One region of the Virgibacillus salidurans genome, then DNA from elsewhere that is predicted to be linked to it. Evidence: riboswitches for the same ligand, from Rfam matches in the RefSeq annotation. Region 1 holds a riboswitch; each other region holds the start of a gene.
The links. A riboswitch is a leader RNA that binds a small molecule or an ion and turns the genes downstream of it on or off. The one in region 1 is predicted to bind S-adenosylmethionine.
Positions count from the first base shown of each region.

Region 2: it holds a riboswitch for S-adenosylmethionine, as region 1 does, so the genes downstream of both, KFZ58_RS06210 (5-methyltetrahydropteroyltriglutamate--homocysteine S-methyltransferase) here and KFZ58_RS07655 (LLM class flavin-dependent oxidoreductase) in region 1, are expected to answer to the same signal.
Region 3: it holds a riboswitch for S-adenosylmethionine, as region 1 does, so the genes downstream of both, KFZ58_RS12410 (methionine ABC transporter ATP-binding protein) here and KFZ58_RS07655 (LLM class flavin-dependent oxidoreductase) in region 1, are expected to answer to the same signal.

Region 1 is NZ_CP074373.1:1,471,575-1,476,738, forward strand. It holds gene cysC (adenylyl-sulfate kinase) at 1-600, shown strand, start outside; gene KFZ58_RS07650 (sulfurtransferase) at 739-1,638, shown strand; SAM riboswitch class I at 1,754-1,861, shown strand; gene KFZ58_RS07655 (LLM class flavin-dependent oxidoreductase) at 1,948-3,000, shown strand; gene KFZ58_RS07660 (ATP-grasp domain-containing protein) at 3,016-3,960, shown strand; gene KFZ58_RS07665 (pyridoxamine 5'-phosphate oxidase family protein) at 4,160-4,774, shown strand; gene asnB (asparagine synthase (glutamine-hydrolyzing)) at 5,076-5,164, opposite strand, start outside.
Region 2 is NZ_CP074373.1:1,169,800-1,174,963, forward strand. It holds gene KFZ58_RS06195 (gluconate 2-dehydrogenase subunit 3 family protein) at 1-86, opposite strand, end outside; gene KFZ58_RS06200 (general stress protein) at 349-771, opposite strand; gene KFZ58_RS06205 (methionine biosynthesis PLP-dependent protein) at 858-1,988, opposite strand; gene KFZ58_RS06210 (5-methyltetrahydropteroyltriglutamate--homocysteine S-methyltransferase) at 2,064-3,158, opposite strand; SAM riboswitch class I at 3,246-3,348, opposite strand; gene larE (ATP-dependent sacrificial sulfur transferase LarE) at 3,578-4,414, shown strand; gene KFZ58_RS06220 (M24 family metallopeptidase) at 4,903-5,164, shown strand, end outside.
Region 3 is NZ_CP074373.1:2,407,331-2,412,494, reverse strand. It holds gene KFZ58_RS12435 (acyl-CoA dehydrogenase FadE) at 1-1,142, shown strand, start outside; gene KFZ58_RS12430 (arsenate reductase family protein) at 1,304-1,660, shown strand; gene gcvH (glycine cleavage system protein GcvH) at 1,733-2,116, shown strand; gene KFZ58_RS12420 (toprim domain-containing protein) at 2,240-2,593, shown strand; gene KFZ58_RS12415 (thioredoxin family protein) at 2,604-2,918, shown strand; SAM riboswitch class I at 2,993-3,104, shown strand; gene KFZ58_RS12410 (methionine ABC transporter ATP-binding protein) at 3,212-4,240, shown strand; gene KFZ58_RS12405 (methionine ABC transporter permease) at 4,230-4,898, shown strand.

The DNA.
Region 1 (5,164 bases):
AGCGGTTTAACAAATATCGTTTGGCATGAATCTAACGTTACGAAAAAGGATAGACAAGAAAAGAATAATCACAGAAGTGCAGCTTTATGGTTTACCGGATTATCCGGTTCAGGAAAATCTACTGTATCCGTTGCATTAGAGAAAAGGCTTCATGAGTTAGGTATCCACACCTATCGTTTAGATGGAGATAATGTGCGCCACGGTTTGAATAAAAATTTAGGATTTAGCCCGGAAGACCGCAAAGAGAATATCCGTCGCATCGGAGAAGTGACAAATCTCATGGTTGATGCAGGTTTAGTGACCCTAACCGCATTTATTTCGCCGTATCGGGAAGACCGGGACGGGGCACGGGCATTGCTTGGGGAGAATGAATTCATTGAAGTTTATGTGAAATGCAGTGTGGAAGCATGTGAAGCGCGCGATCCAAAAGGACTATATAAAAAAGCACGTGCTGGTGAAATTAAAGGTTTTACTGGTATTGACGCGCCGTATGAAGAGCCTTCTAATCCGGAAGTCATTGTAGATACGGAAAAGCAATCATTAGAAGAATCAGTTCAGGTGCTTGTTACGTATTTGAGGGAGAAGGGATATATTGTGTAGGAGATCGTAAGTTTTTTTATACGGTTCCTTCTCAATTATAAAACTTGATCATACTGCTGTAGTCAGCTATAATAGAAAAATAAAGCAAAGTAAACTTATAGGGATTGTTTAATAAGCTATATTCAAGGAGGAAATAACATGAGTAATGTACCTTTACTTGTAGACACAGATTGGTTAGCAGACAGATTGGATGATCCAAAGCTGAGATTGTTAGATGCAACTACCTTTCTAAAACCAACTTCCGGTTATTATGACGTTTGGTCGGGAAAGGAAGCGTATGATAAAGGTCATATCCCTGGGGCGGTTTTTGCAGATTTGCTTGGAGATCTTTCGGATCCTGATTCCAAATATGCTTTTACTATCCCTTCAAGAGAAAGATTTGTAAAGAAAATTAGTGAACTTGGTGTTGGAGATGACTCTTATGTCGTGGTTTATGATCAAGGACAAGCAATAGTAGGCACTCCAGTAATTGCATCCGACTGGGCATCACGTCTTGCTTGGCAGCTACGCTATGAAGGTTTTGACAATGTTGCAGTACTTGATGGAGGATTTCCGAAATGGCGTGAGGAAGGACGCCCGGTTACGACAGAGCCAGGTTCTTATCCTAAAGCCACATTTACTGGAGAAAGACGTCCTGAATTATTAGCTACAAAAGAAGATGTAAAAAAAGCATTAAATGATGAAGATGTCATTCTGGTTAACAGTCTTTCAGAAGCTGATTTCAATGGTGAAACTGACACTTATGCACGAAAGGGGCATATACCTGGTAGTGTAAATGTGTTCTTTGGTGATCTTTCTAGTACGGATTCAAAGGAACTTTATGATTATGAAAAATTGCGTAAAACATTTGAAGAATCTGGAGCACTTGACTCGGATAAAAAAGTTATAACTTATTGTGGCAGTGGTATTGCCGCAACGTGGAATGCACTGATCTTAAACAAACTCGGACAAAACAATGTTGCAATGTACGATGGATCAATGACGGAATGGGCAGATGACCCTAAACTTCCGTTGGATACAGTGGAAAAAGAAAAATAACACGCTGTATTGTTTTTGGATAAGCAGAAACAAAGAAAGATAGAATAATTCCTGATCGATTGACATTATCCAAAAATTGCTTCAATGTGATATCTAACAATTACATATTTTTAAATCCTTATCTAGAGAGGTGGAGGGAAATGGCCCTTTGAAACCTCGGCAACAGGTTCGCTAATTAGAATACTGTGCTAATTCCATCAAGCATACGCTTGAAAGATAAGAGAAGACGTAATCTTGTTATAGATTTTAAACTCTTTTCTTATCCGGGAAAGAGTTTTTTGTTTATTTTGTAGAAGGAGAGTGGAGTTCATGAAGTATGGATTTTGGTTACCTATTTTTGGTGGATGGCTTAGAAATGTTGAGGCTGAAAACATGCCTCCAACATATGATTATGCAAAGGAAGTAATACAATCTGCTGAAAAATGGGGATACGATACAACGTTAATCGCTGAATTATATTTAAATGATATAAAAGGAACAGATCAGGATTCTATCGAAGCTTGGTCAACTGCAGCCGCTTTAGCCGCAGTAACGGAAAAAATTGAAATTATGGCAGCCGTTCGTCCGGTTTTTCACAATCCCGCTGTAACAGCAAAAATGGCAGCTAATATTGATCATATTAGTAAAGGACGTTTTACCTTAAATGTTGTTTCGGGCTGGTGGGCTGAGGAAGCGAAACAATATGGCGGTGATTTTACAGAACATGATGAAAGGTACGACCGGACAACCGAATTTCTTGAGATCTTAAAGGGCTTATGGTCAGAAGAGAAATTTTCGTATGATGGCAAGTTTTACAAAATAGAGAATACGCAGCTTTCCCCTAAACCGGTTCAGCGTCCGAATCCTGTTTTATATGCAGGTGGTGAGAGTGAGAAGGGGAAACAGGTTATTTCGTCCCTATGTGATGCTTATATCCTGCATGGCCACACCGTAGAAGAAGCTGAGGCGAAAATTGCCGATATGAATGAACGAAGAAAGTCAGCTGGACCTGAGCCTCTACAATCAATTGGTATGGCAGCTTATGTCATTTGCCGGGATACGGAAGAAGAAGCACGTGCTGAATTAAATCGTATTACCACTGTAACAGATACAAGTGGTTATGCCGGATTCGAAGATTTTACCTCAAAGTCGGAATTGGAGCAACAGATTCAGTTGCAGGATTATTCTGTATCAAACCGGGGCTTGCGTCCAAATCTTGTGGGAACACCGGAGCAAATTGCAAAACAGGTTTTGGAGTTTGAAAGAGTTGGCGTTGATTTACTGTTATTACAATGTTCGCCACAGCTGGAAGAATTGGAACGTTTTTCAAAACAGGTTATGCCAAAGGTTGAGGAACTGCGAGCATCGTTAACAAACATATAATAGGGGGCGGATTTTGTGAGTAAAATATATGTGCTACACGAAAATAACGAATGGACAGATCATTTAATCAATAGATTAGAAGAGTTACAGCTTCCATATGAAGATTGGTTATTGGATAATGGCAAAGTTGACCTGACTTCTTTGCCACCAAATGGCGTTTTTTATAACCGGATGAGCGCTTCATCGCATACGCGCGGAAATCGCTTCGCACCGGAATTAACAAGTGCTGTTCTGTCTTGGTTGGAGCAGAACGAGAGAACAGTGATTAATGGAAGCCGTGCGCTTCAGTTAGAATTAAGTAAAGTGCTGCAGTATTTGGAGCTTGAAAAGTTCGGCATTAAAACGCCAAGAACTGTTGCCGCAGTTGGAAAAAATGAACTGTTAAAAGCAGCAGAATCATTTGAAGGAAAGAAATTCATTACGAAGCATAACCGTGCTGGAAAAGGTCTTGGTGTTAAACTTTTTCATTCAGTTGAAGCCTTGCAGCAATACGTGGAGGGGAAAGAATTTGAGGAGCCGGTTGATGGCGTTACCTTAATTCAGGAATATATTGAGTCACCAGAGTCTTTCATTACACGTTGTGAGTTTGTTGGTGGTAAGTTCCTATATGCAGTTCGTGTTGATACATCGGAAGGGTTTGAACTATGCCCGGCAGATGCCTGCTCGATTGAAGATCAGTTAGGAGAAGAGGAATTAGAACCATTTCAAGTAAGAGAAGGTTTTGATCATCCTGTCCTGGAAAATTATGAACGTGTGCTTGCAGCAAATGACATTAAAATTGCTGGAATCGAGTTTATTCAGGATAAAAATGGAGAAATTTATACGTATGATATTAATACGAATACCAATTACAACAGCGATGCCGAAGCAAAGAGTGGGAAATTTGGTATGCTGGAAGTAGCGAAGTATTTGGGAGAAGAATTGAAGAAAGTTAGAGGGGCAGTCCTTCAGGAATCATAGTATATAAAAGCACCTTCTCTTTAGCGGAAGGTGCTTTAATTATCAAGGGTGGTAAGAGCCCTCAATGGATGAGAAACTTAAGAGAGATTAGTGAAAAGAAATAATTACAATAAATATGAGTAATTTGCTCTATGTCTTTCAGCATCTAAAATTTAAAACGAAATTGGTGTATGCTTGAAAAGTGAAAGGAGAAATAATTATGCCGGGTTCTAAAGGGGAACGTACGCTGCAGAAACAATTTGGAACGATGAAGCGAGCTGCGGCGTTTTATGATAATCAGATGCTTGACCATATTAACCATGTAATGACAGTGTTTATGGAGAAACAGGAAATGGTATTCTTGTCCACGGCTGATGCAGGAGGGAATTGCGACTCTTCTTTTCGTGGGGGTCCACCGGGGTTTGTTCGTGTCATTAATGAAAAAACCATCATTTACCCAGAATATAAGGGAAATGGCGTAATGGCAAGTTTGGGAAACCTCCTGGAAAACCCTCATATCGGATTAATGTTTATCGATTTTTTCGAGCATTCCATCGGGCTGCATGTGAATGGGGACGCATCAATTCTTGAAAACGACCAATTGGCTTCATTGAAAATTCCAGAGGAACAAATGAATGACATCAAAGAAAAAGAGGGAGACAAACCAGAGCGCTGGGTTGTTATCAACGTCGAAGAAGCTTATATTCACTGTTCCAAACATATTCCAAAGTTTAAGCCGCTGGATAAGGAAATCCAGTGGGGGACAGATGATCAAAAACAAAAGGGCGGAGATTTTTTCAACGCAAAACAAAGTAAAAAAGATCAGAAATTGTAAAATTGACCTATTAATTTTAAACTCTTTTCATGCACTTCACACGGCATGCTGCTTGCGTATATCATGTCCAACAATAACCACAAAAAACAACTCCTCATATGTGGTTTCGCAGGCACTGAGGGGTCATTTTTCTTAAAGACTGCTTAAAAACCCTTTTTGATGGGGCCTCGGTCTATTTGGCCTATGATGCTGTCACATCACAGGTCTTTGTTATTTTTAAACCAGGGGGTTGCGGCCTTTTATGTTCAGGATCAAAAAATCTTGCATGAGCCAATGTGACCCAATATGTTCTCATTTTTCTTTAATCACTTACTTTCACATTATATGTTCGCAGCCAATAATCGATCTGACCAAGATGTGCAATTAGCTGTGGCCCTTTCATTAATTGTC
Region 2 (5,164 bases), 300 kb from region 1:
CCAGCTACATAACCGGTATTTTTTATAAATTTCCGCCGGGACATTTCTGATTGTTTCTTATTCTTATCGTCCTTTTCATCTGCCACTACTATTCCTCCTTAATCTGCAGAAACTGCCGAATTATGGATATTATGTGCAGTTATTCCGGAAATAAACATATAAATTTTTATAGATCTGTTCCTTGCTACGTTAAAGTGGTAGAGCGGAGCGGGAAAGACCCCTTAAATACATAAATAAACACTTTTTGAAAATACTGTAGACATAAAGAAGGCGAACAGTGCCTGGCACTGTTCGCCTTCTTTGTGGGGTTTCCTCACTACGCTAATGCATTAAAGCAGAGCGGCCCCCCTAATCTCGCCGTATTGCTGTTTCTTCCAGTGTTACCGTATCACTCGTTGCATCATTTCCCATTTTTAATTCATCATCTGCCACCACCAGAATATTTCCGGACTCGATCTCATCTGAGTATTTTTGTGCTTGATGTTCGGATACGCCGGCATTTACTAATTTCTCGTGTAATTCGATATGAGAATCCGTAACTGAGTTCCCTGTAAATACCTTTTTCACCTTATCCATAAAGGATTCATCATCTTCATTTTCAGTGGCATCGCTTTTGACCTTCACATCGGTACGCTTTTCCATTTCCTTCTTATGGTCGCTGTTTGCGAAGATAGTAATATTTTTAGCGACAAAACCTTTAAGTTCTAAACGTTCTACCACGTTCACTGCTTCATCTTTAGAGGGATAGGATCCAATAATTTCTTTGGCCATTTTAAAACACCTCCATTAGGAATAATAATCTACTATTCTTTTCCCATGGTTGGAAATTTTAAAACGTCATACCTTTACTTGGCCCCCTAATCGCGCTCATCGTTTTTTTGCTCCTTCCCTAAAGTTGAAAATGCCTGTTTTAAGTCTTTAATCAGATCATCTGCTTGTTCAATACCAACAGAAAACCTTAAGAGCCTGTTATCAACACCACGCGCCGTTCGCTCCGCTTCGGGAATTTCTGCATGTGTCTGTGTTGCAGGATAGGTGATAAAGCTTTCCACTCCTCCAAGACTCTCCGCAAATGTAATGACTTGAAGGTTTTGCAGAAAGGCATTGACATATTTACTTTCACGAAGGCGAAAAGACAGCATGCCGCCTTTACCCGGGTATAAAACATCTGTAACCATCGAATGGCTATGTAAAAAATCCGCTAGCTTTTTCGTATTTGCTTCATGTTTATCCATTCGGAGAGAAAGTGTTTTTAGCCCTCTAATTAAAAGCCATGAATCAAAAGGGGAAAGAACTGCCCCTGACGTATTATGAATGACGGATAGCTTTTCACAAATTTCCTTTCCCTTTGCTGCAACCAATCCTGCCAACACGTCATTATGGCCTCCGATGTATTTCGTTGCACTATGGATAACAATATCAGCTCCGAGTTCCAATGGTCGCTGCAGATAAGGGGTTAAAAAGTTATTGTCAACTATAAATAAAATATTGTGCTTCTGAGCAAGTGCTGCAATTTCTGCGATATTAAATTCTTGCATTAAAGGATTTGTCGGTGTCTCGATAAATATGGCTTTTGTTTCAGGAGTAATAACTTTTTTTGTTTCCTGTATGTCCCCCGGATCAGCGTATACGGTTTGAATCCCATAGGCATTTTCATAATGCTCAAGTAGCCGGTATGTACCGCCATATATATCTTGCGGAACAATCAGCTCATCACCCGAACGAAATAAGGAGCATACCAATTGAATGGCTGCCATTCCAGAACTGCAGGCAAATCCTGAGTCCCCGTTTTCAAGGTCTGCAATACCTTCCTCTAATAGAGACCGGGTAGGATTTTTGGTGCGACTGTAGTCATAGCCAGTTGACTGGCCAAGTCCCTTGTGCTGATAGGCTGTTGTTAAATATATCGGTGGGTTAATGGCGCCGGTTTTTTCATCACTTTTATTGCCCAATTGTGCTAACCTGGTTTCTATGCTGTTATCTGTCATGTGTTCATCTCCTTGCAAAAAATAATAAAACAGCCCGCTCCTCTATGAATATGAGAAGGGGCTTTGCATAACTGTTTATGTCCAGATTTCTTTCGCTGTATCCACGATGAATTTCAATTTATCCCATTGCTGCTCTTCGGTTAATTTATTCCCATGGTGCGTGGAGGCAAATCCACATTGTGGGCTTAGGGCTAACTGTTCTAATGGCACGTACTCGGAAGCTTCTCTAATACGTGCTTTAATTGCTTTTTTATCTTCCAACTCTCCATTTTTTGATGTCACTACACCAAGCACGACTTGAGCTCCGCCATTTGGTATGTGATGAAGTGGTTTAAAATCTCCGGAGCGATCATCATCATATTCCAGGAAAAATCCATCTACTTTTTCTTTTGCCAGTAATGTTGGGGCGATATGCGCATAGCTGCCTTCAAAAGCCCAAGTAGATTGATAGTTACCGCGGCATAAATGTGTTGTCACCGTTAAGTCCTCCGGTTTTCCTTCTAAAACACCGTTGATGACACGTAATGCTAAGTCGATTAATTCTTCTCTCGAATAGGCGATATCATTGGGCGGAAGATCAGGTGCAGAGAGGCCGGCAATATATACATCATCCAATTGCAAGTAGCGGACACCAGCCTCGTAAAATGCTTGTAGTGCGTCCTGGTATGCTTTAATGATATCTTTTGCATAGTCCTCGATATCCGGATAAATGGATGTATCTCGAATCCTTGGATTAAATAATTGATTTGGACTTGGAATTGTCTGTTTTGCAACAGCGCGTCCACCGACAATTTCATTGAATTCGGTAAAGTCTTTTACAAAAGGGTGATCAGTGTTAAAGGAAATTTCCCCTGTGTTTTTGACTTCATATTTTTCCGTTTCTGTTCCTTCAAATTTGTAGCCATGCTCAGGAACATATCCTTCAAATCCGTTTAAATGCTCGAGGAAGTCCAGATGCCACCAGGTGCGTCTGAACTCACCATCGGTAACAGCTTGCAGGCCAATTTCTATTTGCTTATCAACAATACGTTTAATCTCACTTATTTCCACTTCACGTAACTTTTCAGCAGTGATGTTTCCTTCTTTAAAATTTTTCCTTGCTTCGTGTAAATTATTTGGTCTAAGTAAGCTTCCAACATGATCTGCTTTGAATGGTGCTTTGATTGACATGGTTCATTCCTTCTTTCTATATTTTATTAGCCCAAAAAAACCTCTTCCTAATATAAGAAGAGGTTTGACGCCATAAGCTGGTCACTCTTCTTATCTTCAAGCATTACACTTCTGGAATTGGCACAGTACTTAAGTTAAGCCTGTTGCCGAGGTATCTAAGGGCCAGTCCCTCCACCTCTCTGGATAAGAAAGTTGTATATTTAATTGATAAACAATACTTTACAATCGAATCTTTGGAAAGTCAAGGAGAAATTTGAAAACTATTTTAATAGGTGGGAAATAGGTTGCTATTCAAGTTTTTTGTGGAAACGGTTTTAGTTGGCTGTTATAATAGAAAAAGAGAAGGAAATAAAAGGTTGTATTTACAAATTAATTTTTTCCAAATGAAGGAAATCTTATAAAAAGTGAGGCGAGGTAGTATGAATAAAACAACAATGGAGAAAAACAACAAGCTGGGTGAGATTCTTTCAGGAATGAACCGGGTTATCGTAGCTTTTTCCGGTGGAGTTGACAGTACGTTGGTATTAAAGCGTGCCCAGCAGGAACTTGGAGAAGATAATGTACTTGGGGTTGTCGTTGCATCTGAATTATTCCGTAAAGAAGAATTTGAAGGTGCAGTAAAACTTGCAGAAAAAATGGGTGTGCGTGTTCATCAAACAGAAATAAAAGAATTAGAAGATGCGAATATTGTAGCTAACACCCCTGAAAGTTGGTATTACAGTAAAAAATTGCTTTATTCCCATTTGAATGGGCTCGCTGAGGAAATGGGCTATGACAATGTGCTGGATGGCATGATTATGGATGACATGGATGATTTTCGTCCTGGCTTGAAAGCAAGAACAGAAGCGGGCGCGCGTAGTGTCCTCCAAGAAGCGGGACTTTATAAACAGGAAGTTCGAGCGCTTACAAAAGAACTTGATATACCGGTATGGAATAAGCCTGCATCATGCAGCTTGGCATCCAGAATTCCTTATGGTATTAAACTGGATAAGCAAAAAATCAATCAAGTTGATCAGGCAGAGAAATTTATTACGAAATTAGGATTTGATATGGTACGGGTCCGTCACCATGAGGATGTTGCTCGCATCGAAGTGACTTCAGAGGAAATAACCAAATTACTGGAACATCGAGAGGAAATCCAGCTAAAACTTGAGTCACTTGGCTTCAACTATGTATCACTGGACCTTCGTGGCTACCGCACAGGCAGCATGAACGAAGTATTACCAGCAGAAGAATTGGAGTCAGAAGTAAGCTAGCATCTTTAATCTTAAGCCTTGCAGAGGAATTGTAACACCTCTGCAAGGCTTTTTCTATACGAACAGAGACCGAACAGTGCCTGTACAGCCCCGGTTTTTGTCGAATAATGACAAGGGTATAAATAATTTTAAATTGTGAAATTAGTTTATTGACAAATGATAATGGACTGAATTATGATAGTGGTAAGTATAAATGTCGACAATCGGCATAAAAGGGAAGTTGTTCCGAGATATATAATTAGACATAAAATAAATAAGGCTATTGTTCTGGATTGATCTTATAAAATAGGCGCAGTTTTCTGCGAAACAAGCCACCCTTAGGTGATGTTTTATCATATAATAAGTAAGCGTTTCCATTAACAAATTTATCTTACATGTAATTTGATTGCATAGAATAAATAGTGAAAGGGGTGTTGCGAAACGGTTGTATTCATGAACAGTGCGGTGCGCTGAACTGTGTAAATTTAGGAAGAGGGGAAGGGATGGTAATGTTAAGGTTTCCTGTTTTGGAGTTTCATGAGCGAATGAAGAGAGCAAAGCAACGGATGGCAGCTGAAGGTATAGATATTTTGTTAGTGACAGATCCGGCGAATATGAATTATTTAAGTGGCTATGATGCATGGTCGTTTTATGTTCACCAGTTGCTCATCGTTATGATAGATGAAGACCAGCCGTACTGGATAGGCCGTGGATTGGATGCGAATGCAGCAAGGCACACCAGTTGGCTGGATGAAGATCATATTTTCCCAT
Region 3 (5,164 bases), 940 kb from region 1:
GGGTATCTACTGGTCCAGAAGAGAAGAAAATGGGGATTAAGAGCTCATCAACCCGAACGCTCGTATTGGAAGATGCGGAAGTACCTGTGGAAAATCTGTTAGGTGAAAAAGGCCGCGGTCACATCATTGCTTTCAATATTCTAAACCTGGGACGTTATAAGCTCGCGGTCGGTGGTGTTGGCGGGTCCAAACGCGCACTGGAATTAGCAACCAAATATGTAAATCAGCGTAAACAGTTTGACACACCAATTTCGAGCTTTTCATTAACACAGGAGAAATTGGCAACGATGGCATCGGAAACATATGCTAATGAAAGCTCCGTTTATCGTACGGTTGGCCTCTTTGAACAGCGTATGGGAGCATTAACAGACGAACAATTAAAAGACGGACGTGAAGTAGCGCGTGCTATCGCTGAATATCAAATTGAATGTTCTATGAATAAATATATGGCTACAGAGTTACTGGATTATACAGCAGATGAAGCGGTCCAATTGCACGGTGGCTATGGATTCATGCAGGAATATGAGGTTGAGCGGATCTATCGTGATGCGCGAATCAACCGAATTTTTGAAGGAACAAATGAAATCAATCGCCTGCTCGTTCCAGGAACATTGCTGAAAAAAGCAATGAAGGGTGAATTGCCATTACTGCAAAAAGCACAAGGACTCCAAGAGGAATTAATGATGATGATGCCAGAGGAAGTTGGCGACGAAACATTAGCCCAAGAGAAATACCTATTGAAAAACGCGAAGAAAATCGTCCTGCTAGGTGCTGGTCTTGCCGCACAGAAATACATGCAGAAGATTGAAAATGAGCAGGAAATTTTAGTGAATCTGGCCGACATGGTTGCAGAAGTCTACAACATGGAAGCAGCCATTCTCCGTACAGAAAAAGCAATTAATAAGTCAGGTGAAGCGGAAAATGAACAAAAACTGCTTTATACACAAGTATATGCACAGGAAGCATTCAACCGTATCGAAGCAGATGCAAAAGAAACGTTAATCGCAGTGGAAGAAGGCGATACATTGCGCACAATGTTGTCTTCACTAAGAAAATTGACACGTCACACACCAACAAATGTGATTGCCAAAAAAAGGAAAATAGCTGTGAAGATCATCGAGGAAGAGAAGTATAGCGTGTAAGACCACTCCCCCTTATTACAACTGTGATAGGGGGTTAGTTATTCTATAATTACGGGGATCATCATATGTTATAATACTCCACTTCAAAAACAATGAATAATTCCCCCCAGTCATGGTAGAATGTAATATAAATAGAATGGAATGGAATGGGAGGGTTGTAGATGGCGGTAACATTTTATTGGTATCCGAATTGTGGCACATGTAAAAAAGCGAAGAAGTGGTTGGATGAAAATAAAGTCAACTATAGAACCATACATATCGTAAACACACCACCGAAAAAAGAAACATTGCTTGATCTGATTGCAAAAAGCGATTTGCCAGCCAAGAAGTTCTTCAATTCGAGTGGGAAAAAGTACCGTGAGTTAAATATGAAGGAGAAAATTAAAAATGCAAGCACAGAGGAAATGGCAGAAATTCTAGCCTCTGACGGAATGCTGATTAAAAGACCAATCGTAACGGATGGCGAAAAAGTCACGCTTGGATTCTCTGAAGAAGCTTTTCGTGAAAATTGGTTGTAAAAAGCGGGATACTAGAAAAATATGCACGTAACTTGTATAGTTATGGTGCAATTCTATAATGGAGGGATTCAAATGAGTGTACCAAGCGATTTATTATATTCAGAAGAACATGAGTGGGTAAAACAAGAAGATGGTAAAGTGCGTATTGGAATTACAGATTTTGCCCAGGACGAATTAGGAGATATTGTATTTGTTGAACTTCCGGAAGTGGGGGATGAACTTGAATTAGATGAGCCCTTCGGAAGTGTAGAGTCGGTTAAAACGGTTTCTGAATTATATGCACCGCTAAGCGGGAAAATTGTTGAAGTGAACGAAGATTTAGAGGATAGCCCTGAATTTGTGAACGATTCTCCTTATGACAAAGCGTGGATGGTCGTCGTTGAACCATCTGATGAATCAGAGCTTGATCGCCTATTAACTGCTGAACAGTACAATGCAGTTACAGACGAAGATTAATTAGTGGTTAGTTAATACAGGCTGATTTGCAACAATGTAATTGCATAGTCAGCCTTATCTTTGTCATATACTACCAATCATAGAAGCTTTTTTGGTTGATTTCATCGGGAGTGTTGTGGGATCATGGAACATGAAACAAATAAAGTTATTATTGTTGAAGGGTTGACCGATAAAAGGGAAATCAAAAAGGTGCTTACTGAAGATGCCACTATTGTCTGTACAAATGGTACGCTTGGTGTAGAGCGCTTTGATGATCTTCTGGAAACCTATGATCTGGATAATAAAGATGTCTTTATTTTGGTTGATGAAGATCCTCCAGGTATAAAGTTACGCAGGCAACTTCGGCGGGAACTTCCACATGCAGAACATATTTATGTTAGCAGTGAATACCGTGAAGTAGCAACTACTCCTGGGCATATACTTGCTACTGCTTTGGTGAGTAAAGGATTTGCGGTGAATCCAATTTTTTTAGTATAGGGTGGTAGTTTTGCAAGAAATTACAAACGAACTGCTTCAGCAAGATCGTTATCTATTATTTATTTATACGCCTTTTTGTGGCACATGTCACCTTGCGCGAGCGATGTTAGAGAAGATAGAATCTGTGCATAAAGAAACCATTTTTTATGAGATGAACGCCTCACTACATGCTTCATTTATGCAAGAACAGCAAATTGAGAGCGTTCCTTGTCTATTGATTAAGGAAGGCAATGAGGTTAAAGAAAAAATCTATGTTTTTTATTCGATCGCAAATATCTACACATATTTGACGGATTACAAGCCTGAGCTATTTGTGAAAAGTTAACAGCATGAAAAATAGGATTGACACAGTATAAACAGCATGCTAATATTTAGATTATCAATTTATAAAAAAATTATCTCTTATCTTGAGCGGTGGAGGGACTGGCCCTGTGAACCCGCGGCAACCTGCGATATTTCGATGTCTGAAAGGTGCCAATTCCTGCAAAGTGTATGCTTTGGTAGATGAGGGAACGAGGGTATAACTATTTACGTCCTTCTGTTCTCTTACAGAAGGGCGTTATTTATTTTTGACGGGACATAATAAACAGTGGATCCGTTTTTAAAGGAGGATTAGACGTGATTTCGATTAAGGGTTTGAGTAAATATTTTACTACGAATAACCAAAGAATAACAGCTGTAGATGATCTGACCCTTTCGATTAAAGAAGGTGAGATATTCGGCGTGATCGGCTATAGTGGTGCCGGAAAAAGTACGTTTGTCCGTCTGCTTAATCGCTTGGAAGATCCGTCCTTTGGTAGTGTAGAGATTGACAATCAGGAAATGACGGAATTAAATACAAAGCAGCTTCGTCTGGCGCGGCAGGAAATTGGGATGATTTTTCAGCATTTCAATTTGCTTTGGTCACGTACGGTAAAAGATAATATTGCATTTCCACTAGAAATAGCCGGGGTTACAAAAGCGGAACGTCAGGAACGTGTACGGGAGCTAATTAATTTGGTGGGTCTATCCGGACGGGAAGATGCATATCCATCCCAGTTAAGCGGGGGACAGAAACAGCGCGTGGGTATTGCTCGTGCTTTAGCAAATAACCCGAAAGTATTGCTTTGTGATGAAGCCACTTCCGCGTTGGATCCGGAAACGACCAATTCCATCCTCGACTTATTGGTTGATATTAATCAGCGGCTTGGCTTAACTATTATCCTGATTACCCATGAAATGCATGTTATACGTAAAATTTGCAAGCAAGTTGCGGTAATGGACGAAGGGCGAATTGTGGAACAGGGGGATGTTTTGGACGTATTTTTGCACCCGAAACAAAACGTGACAAAAAAATTTGTGGAGCAGGTCATGGGTGCAAATGAGGATGATAGTGTAACTCATTTGATTAATACGTATGAGAAAGGTAAGATCATTCGACTTCATTTTATTGGTGAAACGACAAATCAGGCTTTGATAAGTCAGCTCGCTAAGAAATTCGATCTTGATATAAACATACTTCAAGGTAAAATAACACAGACGCAAGCTGGTGCTTATGGGACATTGTTTGTGCAGGTTGTGGGAGAAACAGCGGAAACGGATCAGGCTATTAGTTATATCCGTGATGATACCTCGGTAGAACTGGAGGTTGTTCGTGATGCTGACTGATTTATTTCCGAATCTGGATGTACAAGACTTGGTTGTTGCAACATATGAAACATTTTATATGACATTGTTAGCACTGTTAGGAACGGTTATTTTAGGAATCATTTTAGGATTGCTCCTGTATCTGACAGCACAAGGTGGAATGTGGCAAAATAAGGTTCTTAATTTTATCGTAGCTACAATTGTAAATGTGTTTCGGGCTATTCCATTTATCATCTTAATTTTATTGTTATTCCCGTTCACTGACTTTTTAATTGGAACCATCCGTGGGCCGTCCGCTGCATTGCCTGCATTGATTATCGGTTCCGCGCCATTTTATGGCAGGCTCGTGGAAATCGCGCTTAAAGAGGTAGATAAAGGTGTGATTGAAGCGGCAAAATCCATGGGAGCAAAAACACGGACCATTATTTTTCGTGTGCTCTTGCCGGAATCGATGCCGGCATTGGTGTCAGGAATTACCGTTACAGGAATTGCTTTAATTGGCTATACAGCGATGGCCGGCGTTATTGGTGCCGGAGGTTTAGGTGACTATGCATACTTCTTTGGTTTTCAGCGACGCGACTTTGATGTTGTGTTAGTTTGTACTGTTTTAATCGTCATCATTGTATTCATTTTTCAATTCATTGGAGACTTTATTTCCAATAAATTAGATAAAAGATAAAGGCTGTTTTCTAAAAGATTGTTTGTTTTTGAGACAAAAGATATAGAATTCGACATTATGTGTTATACTCGCCGCCGTCCGGGATCGCTCAGGGCGGATGCGCATCCTTAGGGCACGGCCTCAGCCTCCTCGCGGGAAACCACCGCTGCGGGGTCTTCGGACACGTGCTATTCCCGCAGGAGTCGCCGCCCTTCGCTCACCCGGACTGGTGAAGTGGTTTGAATAATACGGTAGATCGGCAGTAATCTGATTACAGCGGAGGAAAT